Regions from separate parts of the Streptomyces sp. NBC_00631 genome, predicted to be linked through region 3. Evidence: riboswitches for the same ligand, from Rfam matches in the RefSeq annotation. Region 3 holds a riboswitch; each other region holds the start of a gene.

Region 1 (4,680 bases), 5.6 Mb from region 3:
CCTCCTGGACGTGGGAGGTGCGGTGGGGGACCCCGGAGCGGCCGACGGGGGAAGGTGCGGTTTACCCGACGGTAACGAGCAACGCATTACCGGCGGTAGCAGCCGTGAGGTTACGGTTCAGTAATATGACCGAGGGTCAACAGGGACCCGCCGAGCGTGCATCCGCACGACGGCCGGGGGCAGCCGATGCGGCAGGGTCCGGTGACGTTCGGTCGCGAGCCGGCCGCCAGGGCCGCCGGTGCCGTCGGCTTCCCGCGGGCGCCGACCGCAGGCCGGGCAGCGGTGACGCTCGCACGGTCCCGCGGGCCGTTCGTGGCCGCCGAGGGCGGCACCGGCCGGGGCACGTACCGGAGCTTCACCTCCGTCGGGACGGCCGGAGTGCGGGTCGACCAGGTGCGCACCGGCGAGCTCCCGGGCAGGACCGAGAAGGAGTCGGAGCTGGCCGCGGTCAGCCGGCGCGGCCCCGTCGTACCGCACCTGGGCGGGCTGGACAGCGCGGAGCACGATGAGATGCTCCCGGTCCGAGCCCGCCCAGGACATGCTGCGCGGTGCGGGAGAAGGATCAGGCCGGGTTTCGCCGGGTCCACCACAGCAGCCCGGCCCCAAAGGCCAGCAGCAGCCCGCCGAAGACCGCGGGCCACAGGTGGGCACCGGTCTCGGCGAGACCGCCCTGGACCGCCTGGGGCTCGGTCTGGGGCTGCGTCCCGGAGCCGGTGGCCGGGGTCTGCTGACCGGCCGGAGCGGCGACCGCGGTGCCGGTCGGCGCGGCGGCCGGGCCGGTGGTCGGCGCCTCGGTGTCGGGCCGCTGTGTCGGCTTGCTGATCACACCGCCGCCCGACGACTTCGTGGTCGACGTCTTCCTCGGTGACACACTCGCGTCGACCCTCGGCAGCTCGGTGCCGCCGGAGGCGGGGGCGGTCTCCGTGGCCGGGGTGCCGGCCGGGGGCTCGGACGACGGCTGCTCGGACGGAGTCTGCTCCGACGACGGCTGCTCGGTCACCGGCTCGGACGGCTCGGCGCTCTGGCTCTGGGCCGGCGGTGCGACCGGGCTCGCCGTCTCGCTCGGAGTCGGCTCCGCGCTCTCGGACGGCGGCTGCTCGCCGGCCCCCGCCCCGCAGGTCCGGCCGGAGTTGATGCAGTCGACCATCGTCCGCATCAGGCTCTCGTCGAAGACGTTGATGAAGTCGCCGTGGTCGGTGACCGGCTTGTGCAGCTGCTCGGGGAACGAGTCCACCGCGAACAGCGGGACCGTGCGGCCGCCGTCCGCGAGGCTCGGCGCGTCCACGTCGTAGACGATGCGCTGCACCAGCTGCGGAATGGCCTGGAAGCCGGCCGGGCAGCTGCCGTCGGGAGCCTCGAACGCCACGTGGGTACGGTGGTTGGCGCTGTCGATGTTCCGGCCGTCCCAGCAGCTCTGGAACTTGAACGTGCGCACGACGTCACTGCCCGCGGGGCACAGCGGGTACTTGTCCTTGAGCTGCCGGTTCTCATAACCGGTGCAGCTCCACGAGGCGTTGGCGTTGGCCGGGCCGTTGACGAAGGCCTTGGCGTCGCCGGTGATGATGCGCAGCAGCCGCGGCATCTCGGTGACCTTGGAGGTCGGGTTGCCCTCGAAGGTCAGTGTGACCTGCTTGGCCGTGACGATCTGCCCGGCGTTGCCCTCGGTGCCGCCGCCCGGCTTGTCGGCGTCCCGCTCCTGCTTGCCGTTCTGCAGGCGCAGCACGGGCCAGTAGTACGTGGACTTGTCACCCCTGTCGGCGCAGCTGGTGTCGGCGTTCGCGAGGTCCTGGTCGCTGGCGAAGGCGTTGTTGGACTGGTTGCCGATGTAGTCGTGGAAGTGGTGGGCGCCGTTGGAGACACCGGGCGCGACGATCACGTTGTCCGAGTTGAACAGGCCGTTCGCGTTGACACCGCAGCTGGAGCTGAAGGTGCCGGTGGAGCCGCCGGGCCGTTCGGCGGGGGTGGTGACGTCGGGCTGGACGGAGGTGATGTCCGCGTAGTCCGCGGCGACCGGGCCGTTGCCGCCCTGGCCGCCGGCGCCGGTGCCCTGGCTCGGCGCGGCGCTGCCCTGGCCGCTCTGGCTCGGCGTGGCACTGCCCTGGGGTGCCGCCGACTGCCCGGCGCCCTGGTTGGAGGAGCGCAGGGTGCAGGCGGCGAGGTCGTCGAGGCCCTGCGGGCGGTCGCCCTCGCGGTCGATGGCGTCGGCGATGCGCCGGATCGACTCGGACCGCTTCTCCTTCAGCGGGTTCATGATCGTCTGGTCGGCGAGATCGGGGTTCTGTTCGATCGCCGCGGCGGACTGGGTGAGTTGCTGGTAGGCGGCCGCCACCTGCTGGTCCAGCCGGGCGAGTTCACCGTCGACGTCGGCACGGGCCCCGTCGGGCACCGCCGTCAGCCGGCTGCCGACGTCGGGGCAGTAGATGGTGGGCGCGGACAGCACCTGGCCGGTGGCGACCTGGGCCTGCTGGTCCCCGCCGCCTTCGGTGGCCGAGGCGTAGACGTTCACCGCGACCAGCCCACCGCCGCCGAGCATCAGCGCGACCGCTGCGAAGGTCGCGCGTCGTGCGCCGGTCGGGCGTCTGCGCCTGTTGCGTCTCAAGGTCGTTCCCCTGCGTCTCGTGAGCGGCCGGACATGGAAATCCCCCGCCCTATACGGCCCGCGGGGCCACCGTGTTCAACAGACCCGCGAATTCACGGTGACCTCACAGAAACCGGGAGTTCCGCAGCGGCCGGGAGCAGGGAGCCGCGACCGACGGCAACGCCCCGGTGACCCTGCGAACGCACTGGATGCGCGCGAAATGCCGTCCGGTACGGTCGAGTTCCGAACGCTACGACGAACATCACAAATACGTATCGGACATTACGCACGTCAACCTTCACACGAGTGACACAAGTTGGCTAAGTTGACGTTTAAGCCGTTCGGCTCCCCCCGGCGAATCCCGTCGGGCCGCGCGGCCTCCGCCGAATCCGGTGCCCCCAGGGGCGAGTCCGGAGCCGGGGACCCAACCGATCACTGGGGTGAATCGGCCGACCGTCCGCGAGGACAGAGGCCGTAGGGCATGCCTTCCGGACGTCACCGCCCGAACCCGACAGCTAACCCGGTAGGCGGAGTACGGAAGGAGCACGACCCCTCAATGGCGCCCGAGAGCCGTGACGAGGTTCGACAGCGGATCGACAGCCTCTACGACCAGGCCGAGAACGCCACCGGGAACTACAACGCCACTCGTGCGGCGAGCGGGGGCTCGCGCTCACGTGGTGTCCCGCTGTTCAAGCGGCCCCGTCGCGACGACCCGGGCCTCGACAACATCGCCAGAGAGTGGTTCGAGGGCGCGCGCTCGAAGCTGGGGCCGAGCGTCCCGGCCGCGCTGCCCTCCGACCGGATGCCCGAACGGCCCGGCCCACGGCGGCCCGTCAGCGCCATGGCGGCCGACCTGCTCGCCCAGCTGGAGGACTCCGGCCCGTCGCGGCTGGAGTTGACCGCGGGGCCGTCCGCGCAGAGCGAGATCGAGGTCGTCCGTGAGTTGCCGGCGCGCCCGAAGCTGGAGTTGACGGCGGGGCCCGCCGCGGCGCTTCCCGCCGGGCCGTCCGGTGCGCCCAGGGCGCTGCCCGCCGCCACGCCCCAGCGGCCCGCGCCGGGTACCTTCAAGACCAGGAACCAGCTCAAGCTCGCCAAGGCGCGCGAGGTGCTTTCCCAGCGCACCGGGCAGCGCGCCGTCCCCGCGCTCGAACCGGCGCCGGCCGCCCAGCCCGCACCGGCCCCGTGGGCCACGCCCGAGGCCCAGGTCCCGGCGCAGCCGTGGCAGGCTCCCGCCGTCGGCATACCCACCCAGCGCACCGGCAGCGGTTCCTTCCGGACCGACGCCCTCGCCGCCACGCGCGCGCTCCCGGCGGTGACCGAGACGGGCGGCATCCCGATCGTGTCCCCGTCGGACACCGGGACCTTCCGCATCATGACCCCGGGGGGCGCCGACAGCGCCCCACGCCGGGCCTCGGCGGACTCGGGCGGCTTCCGCGTCATGACCCCCGGCAGCACCGACAACACCCCACGACAGACCCCCGCCGACTCCGGCGGCTTCCGCGTCATGACCCCCGGCGGCTCGGGCGGCGGGACCTACCAGACCGCGTCGCCCATGGACGCGGGCGCCGCGCAGGCTCCGGTCCCGTCGCCGGGGGACACCGGCTCCTTCCGCATCATGACCCCGGGCGCCACGGGCTCGTTCCCGATGCCGACCCAGGCCGACGGGGGCGCCTTCCCGACCGCCGACGCCATGAGCACGAGCGTCTTCCCGACCGCGGCTCCCACGAACAGCGGCGCCTTCCCCACCGCCGCCACCATGAACAGCGGTGCCTTCCCGACCTCGGCGCCCGCCGCTCCCGCCCCGGCTCCGATGGACGCCGGCGGCTTCCGGGTCATGTCGCCGAACGCGCCAGCCGCCTACACCGAGGTGCCCCAGGCCGTCGCCGACACCGCCTACGCCGCCGGCGCGTACGCGTACACCGCGGCCGCCCCCGCCGCCCCCGCACCGCCCATGGCCGCCATGCCGCCGGCCGCCCCCTACGCCGCGGCGCCCACCGCCGACATGGCCGGTGCCTACGCGGCAGGCATGCAGTCCGCCGACGCCCTCTACGCCTACGCCACCGCCGCGATGCCCGCGCCGATGGCGCCGCCCATGCCCACGC
Region 2 (4,680 bases), 1.5 Mb from region 3:
CCTGTCGGTCGTCGGCGACATCGACCCGGAGCAGACACTCGCCTGGATCGAGAAGTACTTCGGTTCCATCGCGGCGCACGACGGCAAGCCCACCCCGCGCGACGGCTCGCTGCCCGACGTCATCGGCGAGCAGCTGCGCGAGGTCGTCGTGGAGGAGGTGCCCGCGCGCGCGTTGATGGCCGCCTACCGGCTCCCGGAGGACGGCACGCGCGCGTCCGACGCGGCCGATCTGGCCCTCACCGTCCTCGGCGGCGGCGAGTCCTCCCGCCTCTACAACCGCCTGGTGCGGCGCGACCGTACGGCCGTCGCCGCCGGCTTCGGGCTGCTGCGGCTCGCCGGGGCGCCCTCCCTGGGCTGGCTCGACGTGAAGACCTCCGGTGACGTCGAGGTGCCGGTCATCGAGGCCGCCATCGACGAGGAGCTCGCCCGGTTCGCCGCGGAGGGCCCCACGCCCGAGGAAATGGAGCGCGCTCAGGCCCAGTTGGAGCGCGAGTGGCTGGACCGGCTCGGCACCGTCGCGGGCCGCGCCGACGAACTGTGCCGGTTCGCCGTCCTGTTCGGCGACCCGCAGCTCGCCCTGACCGCCGTCCAGCGCGTTCTCCAGATCACCCCCGAGGAGGTCCAGGAGGTCGCCAAGGCCCGCCTGCGTCCCGACAACCGCGCGGTGCTCGTCTACGAACCCAAGTCCCCGGAGGCGGTGGAGGACGCCGACGTACCCGAGGACCCCGAGGCCGAAGCCACGGTCGAAGCCGGCGACAACGACGAGGAGACGGCCAAGTGACCGAGCTCGCCACCATGGACTTCCACCCCCAGCCGCAGCCGGGCGAGGCCAGGCCCTGGGCCTTCCCCGCCCCCGAGCGCGGCACCCTGGACAACGGCCTGACCGTGCTGCGCTGCCACCGCCCCGGCCAGCAGGTCGTCGCCGTCGAGGTGCTCCTGGACGCGCCCCTGGACGCCGAGCCGGCCGGCCTGGACGGCGTCGCCACGATCATGGCGCGCGCTTTCTCCGAGGGCACCGACAAGCACGCCGCCGAGGAGTACGCCGCCGAGCTGGAGCGGGCCGGCGCCACCCTCGACGCGCACGCCGACCACCCCGGCGTCCGCGTCAGCCTGGAGGTCCCGGCCTCCCGGCTGGCCAAGGGTCTCGGGCTGCTCTCCGACGCCCTGAGGGCGCCCGCCTTCGCCGAGAGCGAGGTCGAGCGGCTGGTCCGCAACCGCCTGGACGAGATCCCGCACGAGCTGGCCAACCCCAGCCGCCGGGCCGCCAAGGAGCTCTACAAGGAGCTGTTCCCGTCGACCGCGCGGATGTCCCGTCCGCGCCAGGGCACCGAGGACACCGTCGAGAAGATCGACGCGGCTGCCGTCCGCGCGTTCTACGACCGGCACGTCCGACCCGCCACGGCCACCGTGGTCGTCGTCGGCGACCTGACCGGCATCGACCTGGACGAGCTGCTCGGCGAGACCCTGGGCGCCTGGCGCGGCTCCACCGCCCAGCCCCGGCCGGTCCCGCCGGTCACCGCCGACGACACCGGCCGGGTCGTCATCGTGGACCGGCCAGGCGCCGTCCAGACCCAGCTGCTCATCGGCCGCGTCGGCCCCGACCGGCACGACCGCGTCTGGCCCGCCCAGGTGCTCGGCACCTACTGCCTGGGGGGCACCCTCACCTCCCGCCTGGACCGCGTCCTGCGCGAGGAGAAGGGCTACACCTACGGCGTCCGCTCCTTCGGGCAGGTCCTGCGTTCCGCCCCCGACGGCACCGGCGCCTCGATGCTCGCCATCAGCGGCTCCGTGGACACCCCGAACACCGGCCCGGCACTGATGGACCTGTGGACGGTGCTGCGCACGCTCGCGGCCGAGGGCCTCACGGACGCCGAGCGCGACGTGGCCGTGCAGAACCTCGTCGGGGTGGCGCCGCTCAAGTACGAGACGGCGGCGGCCGTCGCCGGCACCCTGGCCGACCAGGTCGAGCAGCACCTGCCGGATGACTTCCAGGCCACGCTCTACCGGCAACTCGCCACCACCGGCACGGTGGAGGCCACCGCGGCGGTCGTGAACGCCTTCCCGGTGGACCGTCTGGTGACCGTCCTCGTCGGGGACGCGGCACAGATCAAGGAGCCAGTCGAGGCGCTCGGGATCGGCGAAGTCACGGTCGTCGCGGCGGAGTAGCCCCACGCGGTTCCACGCGCGCGTGCGGAGCCCTGGTGACCGTCGGTCACCAGGGCTCTCGTATGTCCGAATTGGGGCGGAGGTTGCCTGTCTGCCCTGTGGGATGCGCTACAAAAACCGTGATCCGTTTGGGTATTGAAAGCAGCCCCTCATAGGTTCTTCCGGGCTGTCCGTCAGGCAGTACGCCGCGCCCGCGGCACCGGACAGCCATCGCCGAGTCCCCGTACGGCGCGAGCCAGGGGAGCCGGGGACCCACGCAGTCCCTGGGGTGAATCGGGCGCCCGCGCGTGTCGCGAGGGGGCCCGTAGGAGACCTTCCTGCTCCGAACCCGTCAGCTAACCCGGTAGGCGAGAGGGAAGGAAAGGACCAGCCTCTACATGGCGTTCATGTGCGCCTCCGGGAAGCACCGTCGTCCCGGCCGGGTGAAGCGCACCACCGCGCAGGCCGCCGGTATCGCGGCCCTCACCACCACGGGTGTCATCGGCACCGTCTCCGCCGCCCCGGCGCTCGCCGCCGAGAACTCCGTCGAGCAGACCGGCCTCACCCCGGTCATCACGATCAGCGACTCCGTCGCCGAGCAGATCGACGCCCAGGCCGCGGCCCAGAAGGCCGTCGCCGAACGCAAGGCGGCCGAGGAGGCCGCCCGCGAGAAGGCCGCCGAGCAGGCCAGGAAGGAGCGCGCGGCCAAGGCACGCGCCGCCCGTGCGGCCGAGCGCAAGCGCCTGAACACCTTCGTCGCGCCGATCAGCGACTCCTACGTCTCCACCGGCTACAAGACCGGCGGCTCCCTGTGGTCCTCCGGCGCCCACACCGGCATCGACTTCCACGCCGCGAGCGGCACCGTGGTGCACGCGGTCGGAACCGGCACGGTCGTCTCCACCGGCTGGGGCGGGGCGTACGGCAACGAGATCGTCATCAAGATGGCCGACGGCATGTACACCCAGTACGGCCATCTCTCCTCCATCGGCGTCTCGGTGGGCCAGAAGGTCACCCCCGGCCAGCAGATCGGCCTCTCCGGCGCGACCGGCAACACCACCGGCCCCCACCTCCACTTCGAGGCCCGCACCACCCCGGACTACGGCTCCGACGTCGACCCGGTCGCCTATCTCCGCAAGCACGGCGTGAACGTCTGACGGGAGCCGGACAGGGGCGCCGCGCCTGGGCCGACGTGGTCGCGATGCGTGCGGATGCGTCGTGGCTGGTTGCGCAGTTCCCCGCGCCCCTTTCGGGGCGCTGCGCGTGACGCGCCCCGAAAGGGGCGCGGGGAACTGCGCGAGCAACCCCCACGCACCCGTACCCGACCAGCGAGGCGAACCGCTGCCAGTCCGGCGACAACGACTCGTGAGATGTTCCGAAGCCCCGACCCCCGCGCCGGGGCTTTCGTCGTTTTCGTGCCCCGGCTGTCCAAAATATATCCCTGGATTCCGGCCCGCCGTCGGAAATTCCCGCTCATTGCAATAGAGTCACGGAACGGACGCCACTCGGCGGCGTTTCACGGGGATTAAGGCGGAGGTCGGTCATGCGTATTCCGGCGCACTCGGTATGCACGGCGATCCGGGACGACATCGTCGCGGGGGTCCACGAGCGGGGCAGCCGGCTCACCGAGGAACTCCTGGCCCGCCGCTACGGCGTCTCGCGCGTCCCGGTCCGCGAGGCCCTGCGCACCCTGGAGGCCGAGGGCTTCGTGGTGACGCGCCGGCACGCGGGCGCGTGCGTCGCCGAACCGAGCGAGCAGGAGGCCGCCGACCTGCTGGAGATGCGCACGCTCCTGGAGCCGCTCGGCGCCTTTCGGGCCGCCCAGCGCCGCTCCGAGGCCCACCTCAAGGTGCTGCGCGGACTGGTCAGGCTGGGCCAGGAGCGGGCCAGGCGCGGTAACAGCGAGGACCTGCGCTCCCTGGGCGGCTGGTTCCACGAGACGCTCGCCCAGGCCTCCGGCAGCCACGCCCTGACCTCGACGCTGACCCAGCTGCGGCACAAGATCACCTGGATGTACACGGTGGAGACACCCGCCAACCCCGTGGAGTCATGGACGGAGCACGGCGCCATCGTGGACGCGGTGGCGCGCGGCGACGGCGAGCGCGCCCGGGCGATCACGGCACTGCACACCGAGCGCTCGACGGCCTCCCACCGGCTCCGCTTCCCCGGCCCCACCGAACGGGCGAACGGTGTGAGGACTTCGCAACACCCCGTAAACATGTCGGGCCTGCGGCATTAACAAGCGCGCCGTATACAAAGAGGTGTTATTCGGTGGGGGTCTGTTTTCTGTGCCCGAATTCGTGCGCGCCGGGAATTAACGCTCGCGCCTCTTTCGTGTGCCCGCGGTAAAGCCGGGCGTAAGCCGGGTCCGGGGCCTTCACAAACTACTGGGCGGGGCCTTCACAAACGCTCGGGGACTTCGTGGAGCCGTGTGCCGCCCCGTCGTGAAGCCGTGGCCGGCTGCCAGGGAATCGCGGCGCAGGTCCGGGCGGACGACGGGGCCGCGCCGACCCCGTGGGAGTCGGCGCGGCCCCGGAC
Region 3 (4,680 bases):
GTCGCGGAGCCCCGAGACTCGGCGCGGGATACGTCTCCTCCGTGCCCGGCCTGTACTTCACGGGCCTCGCGGCGGCCGCGTCGTACGGGCCGGTGATGCGGTTCGTGTGCGGTACGGAGTTCGCCTCACCGCGCCTGGCCAAGCACCTGGCGGCAGCCCACGCCTGACACCCCCGGGGCCGGACCGTCACCCGCCCCGAGGCCTACGCCTCCTCCTCGGCCGCCCACTGCCAGGCCAGGAACTCCTCGATCAGCTCCGGCGGGTTGGCCGCCCGGGTGGCCTCGACCTCCCAGCCCGGGCAGTACATGTCGAAGACAACCACCGGCAGTGGCCGCCCGAGGACCTTCTCGATCCGGCCGCTGTCGTGCAGATCCCGGGCCAGCCGGACGCACGCGTCGGCGAAGTGCCGCCCCAACAACTCGCGCGCGGCGTCCAGTTCGGCGGCGTCCTCGTCCCCGTCGAACCAGAGTCCGAGCCGCCGGACCTCCTCCACGTAGAGCGCGCTGCCGGCCGGGTCCTCAGGGCAGTTGCCGAGCATCTCGAAGCCGTCGAGGAGCCAGCACGCGTAGTTCCAGCGGGCCTCGTCCGGGTCCTCGCGGCGTCTTTCGGCCGCGTACTGGCTCTCCGTGTTGTAGCCGATCGCCACATAAGGTCTGCGCTTGTCGTCGTCGACCCGCCAGACACGGAACGACAGCGCGTAGATCTCAGGCCGCGACTCCTCCGGGAACCGCTCCAGCACCCCGGTCGCCGCTGCCAGCAGATACTCCCGGAAGTCCCCCCACCCGTCCGTCACCACCAACACCCCCGCCGGATCGGTACAACCGCCTCACCGACAACGTAACGCCCGTCACTGACAACGGCCCCATCACGGCGGGGGCGGGCGCCACTTGAGGCCGAAACGCACAGTGAGTCGCAGGGGCGTGCTGTCCGTATTCTCTGATCATGGTCGCACCCTCCCCGTACTCACTGATCGCCACCGACCTGGACGGCACGCTGCTGCGCGCCGACGACACCCTCTCGGAACGGTCGCTCACCGCGCTCGCGCGGGCCGGCCGGTCCGGTGCCCGGCACCTCGTGGTGACCGGCCGCCCCGCGCCGAGAGTGCGCCCGCTCCTCGACGACCTCGGCTGCACGGGACTCGCGGTCTGCGGCCAGGGCGCGCAGGTGTACGACGCCGGCGCGGACCGGCTGCTGTGGTCGGTCACCCTGGACCGGGAGCTGGCGGAGACCGCGCTCGGCAAGATCGAGGCCGAGGTCGGCCAGGTGTACGCGGCGGTCGACCAGGACGGCGTGGACGGGCTCACGCTCATCGAGCCCGGCTATCTGATGCCCCACCCCACATTGCCCGCACTGCGCGTCGCCCGCCGCGACGACCTGTGGTGCGCGCCCATCAGCAAGGTACTGCTGCGCCACCACACCCTGTCCGACGACGAACTGGCGGCGACCGCCCGCTCGGTGGTCGGATCGCTGGCGACGGTCACCATGTCGGGGCCCGGGACCGTCGAACTACAGCCGTGCGGGGTGACCAAGGCGACCGGGCTCGCGCTGGCCGCCGACCATCTGGGACTGAGCTCCGGACAGGCCATCGCCTTCGGCGACATGCCCAACGACATCCCGATGTTCGAGTGGGCCGCCTACGGAGTGGCGATGGCCAACGCCCATCCCGAACTCAAGGCGCGGGCCGACGAGATCACCACGTCGAACGAGGACGACGGCATCGCCGTCGTCCTCGAAAGACTCTTCGACTGACCCGGGGCGTCGATCAGTACGCGCCGTGGACGTTGTCCATCGAGCCGTACCGCGCGGCGGCGTAGTTGCAGGCGGCGGTGATGTTGGCGACCGGGTCGTAGATGTCGAACGACGTGCCGGCCACGTGGTAGGTGTTGAACGTCGGGTCGATCACCTGGAGCAGGCCCTTGGAGGGGATGCCGGCGGCCGCGTTGGAGTCCCAGAGGTTGATGGCCTTCGGGTTGCCCGAGGACTCCCGCATCACGTTGCGGTAGATGCCGTTGTAGGTGCCCGGGATGTGCTTCTCCGACATGATCGCGAGCGACTCGCGGATCCAGCCGTCGAGGTTGTTCGGGTACCCGGCGAGGGTCGTCGAGGCCGTCGTGCTGGAGGACCCGGCGGCGGAGGCGGCGGTCGCCCCGATCAGCGGAAGGGCGAGGACGGCGGCGCCGGTGCAGGCGACGGCGAGCGTGCGGACAATGCGGTTACGGCGGGGACGGCAGTGCTGAACGGCAGCGGGCATGGCGAAGTTCCTCTCCGTCGCCTGCGAGGTGAGCTGTCGGGTTCGGGCTCGGGGAGTGCCCGGCCGCACCGCCCGAAGACGATGCGACTTCACCCCTAGCCGTTCCGGAACGACGTCTGTTGGGTGACGTCGGCCGCCCGGTCCGGCGACTTACCTGGATCCCCCGCTCCTGCCGTGCGAATGGACTCGTCGATGGGTCACGACGGGCGGCGGCAGGATTCGGCGTCCGCCCGGCGAGCGGGAACGTATGCGAGAGCACATGTCCGGAACAAGTAGTCCATTCACACAACACACCGATTGACCTTCGCCTGAGGCGTATGTGGTGCTTGATCCTTTGCGATCGCCAAGCCTCAACTGGCCCGCAGGAAAAGGAAAGGAAGGGGCGCCACCTGCCTTGCGGTACCGGGGCCCATGTGACCTACTTCACGAAATCGCAATAACCGCAAATCGGACATGAGGGATTCATGGAATCCACCTTTTTCCTGGTTCGACGGAAAAACTTCCCACCCGCATTCACATGAATCGCCTCCACTGGGTGACGGAGTGGGCGTCGATGTGGGTGATTCAAACGGAAAGTCCAAATTGTCGGATTGTGGGGTATTCGGGGTGAATGGCGTGGACTGAATGGCGAGGTGGCTGTGCGCCGGCAGTGGGTCCTGCTCGCTCGATCGGGTGTCTCTCCGGCGTGCCCCTCGTCAACTTCGGAAGCTCCGGTACGCGCGCGTGCCGCCGTCCGGACATGGCTGGGACGTTGGGAAGGTGATCGCTGAGCCGTGACGCTCGTCACGTTGAGGATGGAGTGGCGGGCTCCGGGACCTCCCGGGTGAGTGTCCGCCGGGAGGGTGGAACCTCCGCTGTGATGCGCATCGTTGTCAATGCTGTCGTCCGCGAAGTGGGCCGGTCGGCGGCTGCTGTGGGCGGTCGGCGAGGTGCCACGGGCGTGGGAGGCCGTTCCGCCGGTCAAGGAGATGTGGGTCAAGGGGGGCGGAGGGTGTCGCGCGTGGTCTCGTGGAGGTGGCGCGTACGGATGTGCGGGAGGTGGCGCCGTTCGTGCACCAGCTGCCCTCGTCGGCTTCGGCAAGCAGGGGAGGGGGTACCTCCGGGCAGGTGATGTCGCTCGGGAGGGAAGGGACGGTTTCGGGGTAGCAGTCAGTCGGGAGACTCGCCGCCGGACAGACCCTCACGCCCGGACCCGGACCCGAACCCGGCGCTGGCCCCGGTGTCGGTCCTGGTGCGGGACACGGCCTGGGCCATGGTTCGGGACAACTGTCTGCACTTGCTGTTAAGTCAGTGGATGTCAGGTCGTATCGGCTGATCAAAAACATAACGGTCGTGATCCGATAGCGCCCGGGGTGTAACCGTGGGCGCTATCGGTGATCGAAACCTGACCGGATACGCTGACTTGAGTGATGGCAGCGACCTATCGACAAACCGCGTAATCGCCAGTAGACACCAGCAGACAGGAGACCCCTCGTGACCGTCGTCGGGCCGTTCGGGCTGAGCGTGCGGGACCAGGCTCTGGAAGCCGATGTCCAGGCCGGATTGACGGCTGTCGAGGAAGGCTTGCTAGAAGCTACCAAGAGCGAGGTCCCGTTCATCACGGAGGCCGCACAGCACCTCGTGCGGGCCGGGGGGAAGCGGTTCCGGCCGCTGCTGGTGATGCTCGCCGCGCAGTTCGGCGACCCGTACGCGCCGGGTGTCGTGCCGTCGGCCGTGGTCGTCGAGCTCACCCACCTGGCCACGCTGTACCACGACGACGTCATGGACGAGGCCTCCGTGCGGCGCGGTGTCGACAGCGCCAACACCCGCTGGGGCAATTCGCTCGCCGTCCTCACCGGCGACTTCCTCTTCGCCCGTGCCTCCCAGATCCTCGCCGACCTCGGCCCCGAGGCGGTCCGGGTCCAGGCCCTCGCGTTCGAACGGCTGGTGACCGGCCAGATCCTGGAGACGGCAGGCCCGACGGACGGGCGTGACCCGGTCGAGCACTACCTCGACGTGCTCGGCGGCAAGACCGGCTCGCTGGTCGCTGTCTCCTGCCGCTTCGGCGCGATGCTGTCCGGTGCCGACGAGACGGTCGTCGACGTCCTCACCCAGTACGGCGAACGGCTCGGTGTCGCCTTCCAGCTGGCCGACGACGTCCTGGACATCGCCTCCGACTCCCATGAGTCCGGGAAGACCCCGGGAACCGACCTCCGCGAGGGGGTGCCCACGCTTCCGGTGCTGCGGCTGCGGGAACGCGCAGCCCGGCTGGGGCTGGCCGAGGACATCGCCCTGTGCGAGCTGCTCGACTCCGACCTGACGGACGACACGCGGCACGCGGAGGCCCTGACGGCGCTCCGGGCCCATCCCGCGCTGGAGCTGGCCCGCCGGGACGCGGTCCGCTACGCGGAGGAGGCGCGGGCCGCGCTGGCTCCGCTGCCGGAGTGCGA

Evidence for each region. A riboswitch is a leader RNA that binds a small molecule or an ion and turns the genes downstream of it on or off. The one in region 3 is predicted to bind cyclic di-AMP.
Region 1: it holds a riboswitch for cyclic di-AMP, as region 3 does, so the genes downstream of both, OHB00_RS04620 (C40 family peptidase) here and OHB00_RS30185 (transglycosylase SLT domain-containing protein) in region 3, are expected to answer to the same signal.
Region 2: it holds a riboswitch for cyclic di-AMP, as region 3 does, so the genes downstream of both, OHB00_RS37010 (M23 family metallopeptidase) here and OHB00_RS30185 (transglycosylase SLT domain-containing protein) in region 3, are expected to answer to the same signal.

What each region holds. Positions count from the first base shown of each region.
Region 1 is NZ_CP107734.1:969,027-973,706, forward strand. It holds partial or broken gene OHB00_RS04610 (lipoprotein) at 187-510, shown strand; gene OHB00_RS04615 (DUF1996 domain-containing protein) at 563-2,533, opposite strand; cyclic di-AMP (ydaO/yuaA leader) riboswitch at 2,950-3,124, shown strand; gene OHB00_RS04620 (C40 family peptidase) at 3,135-4,680, shown strand, end outside.
Region 2 is NZ_CP107734.1:8,059,336-8,064,015, forward strand. It holds gene OHB00_RS37000 (M16 family metallopeptidase) at 1-781, shown strand, start outside; gene OHB00_RS37005 (M16 family metallopeptidase) at 778-2,166, shown strand; cyclic di-AMP (ydaO/yuaA leader) riboswitch at 2,368-2,531, shown strand; gene OHB00_RS37010 (M23 family metallopeptidase) at 2,544-3,299, shown strand; gene OHB00_RS37015 (GntR family transcriptional regulator) at 3,686-4,381, shown strand.
Region 3 is NZ_CP107734.1:6,568,296-6,572,975, forward strand. It holds partial or broken gene OHB00_RS30170 (hypothetical protein) at 1-167, shown strand, start outside; gene OHB00_RS30175 (hypothetical protein) at 203-793, opposite strand; gene OHB00_RS30180 (HAD family hydrolase) at 943-1,749, shown strand; gene OHB00_RS30185 (transglycosylase SLT domain-containing protein) at 1,763-2,251, opposite strand; cyclic di-AMP (ydaO/yuaA leader) riboswitch at 2,257-2,453, opposite strand; gene OHB00_RS30190 (polyprenyl synthetase family protein) at 3,725-4,680, shown strand, end outside.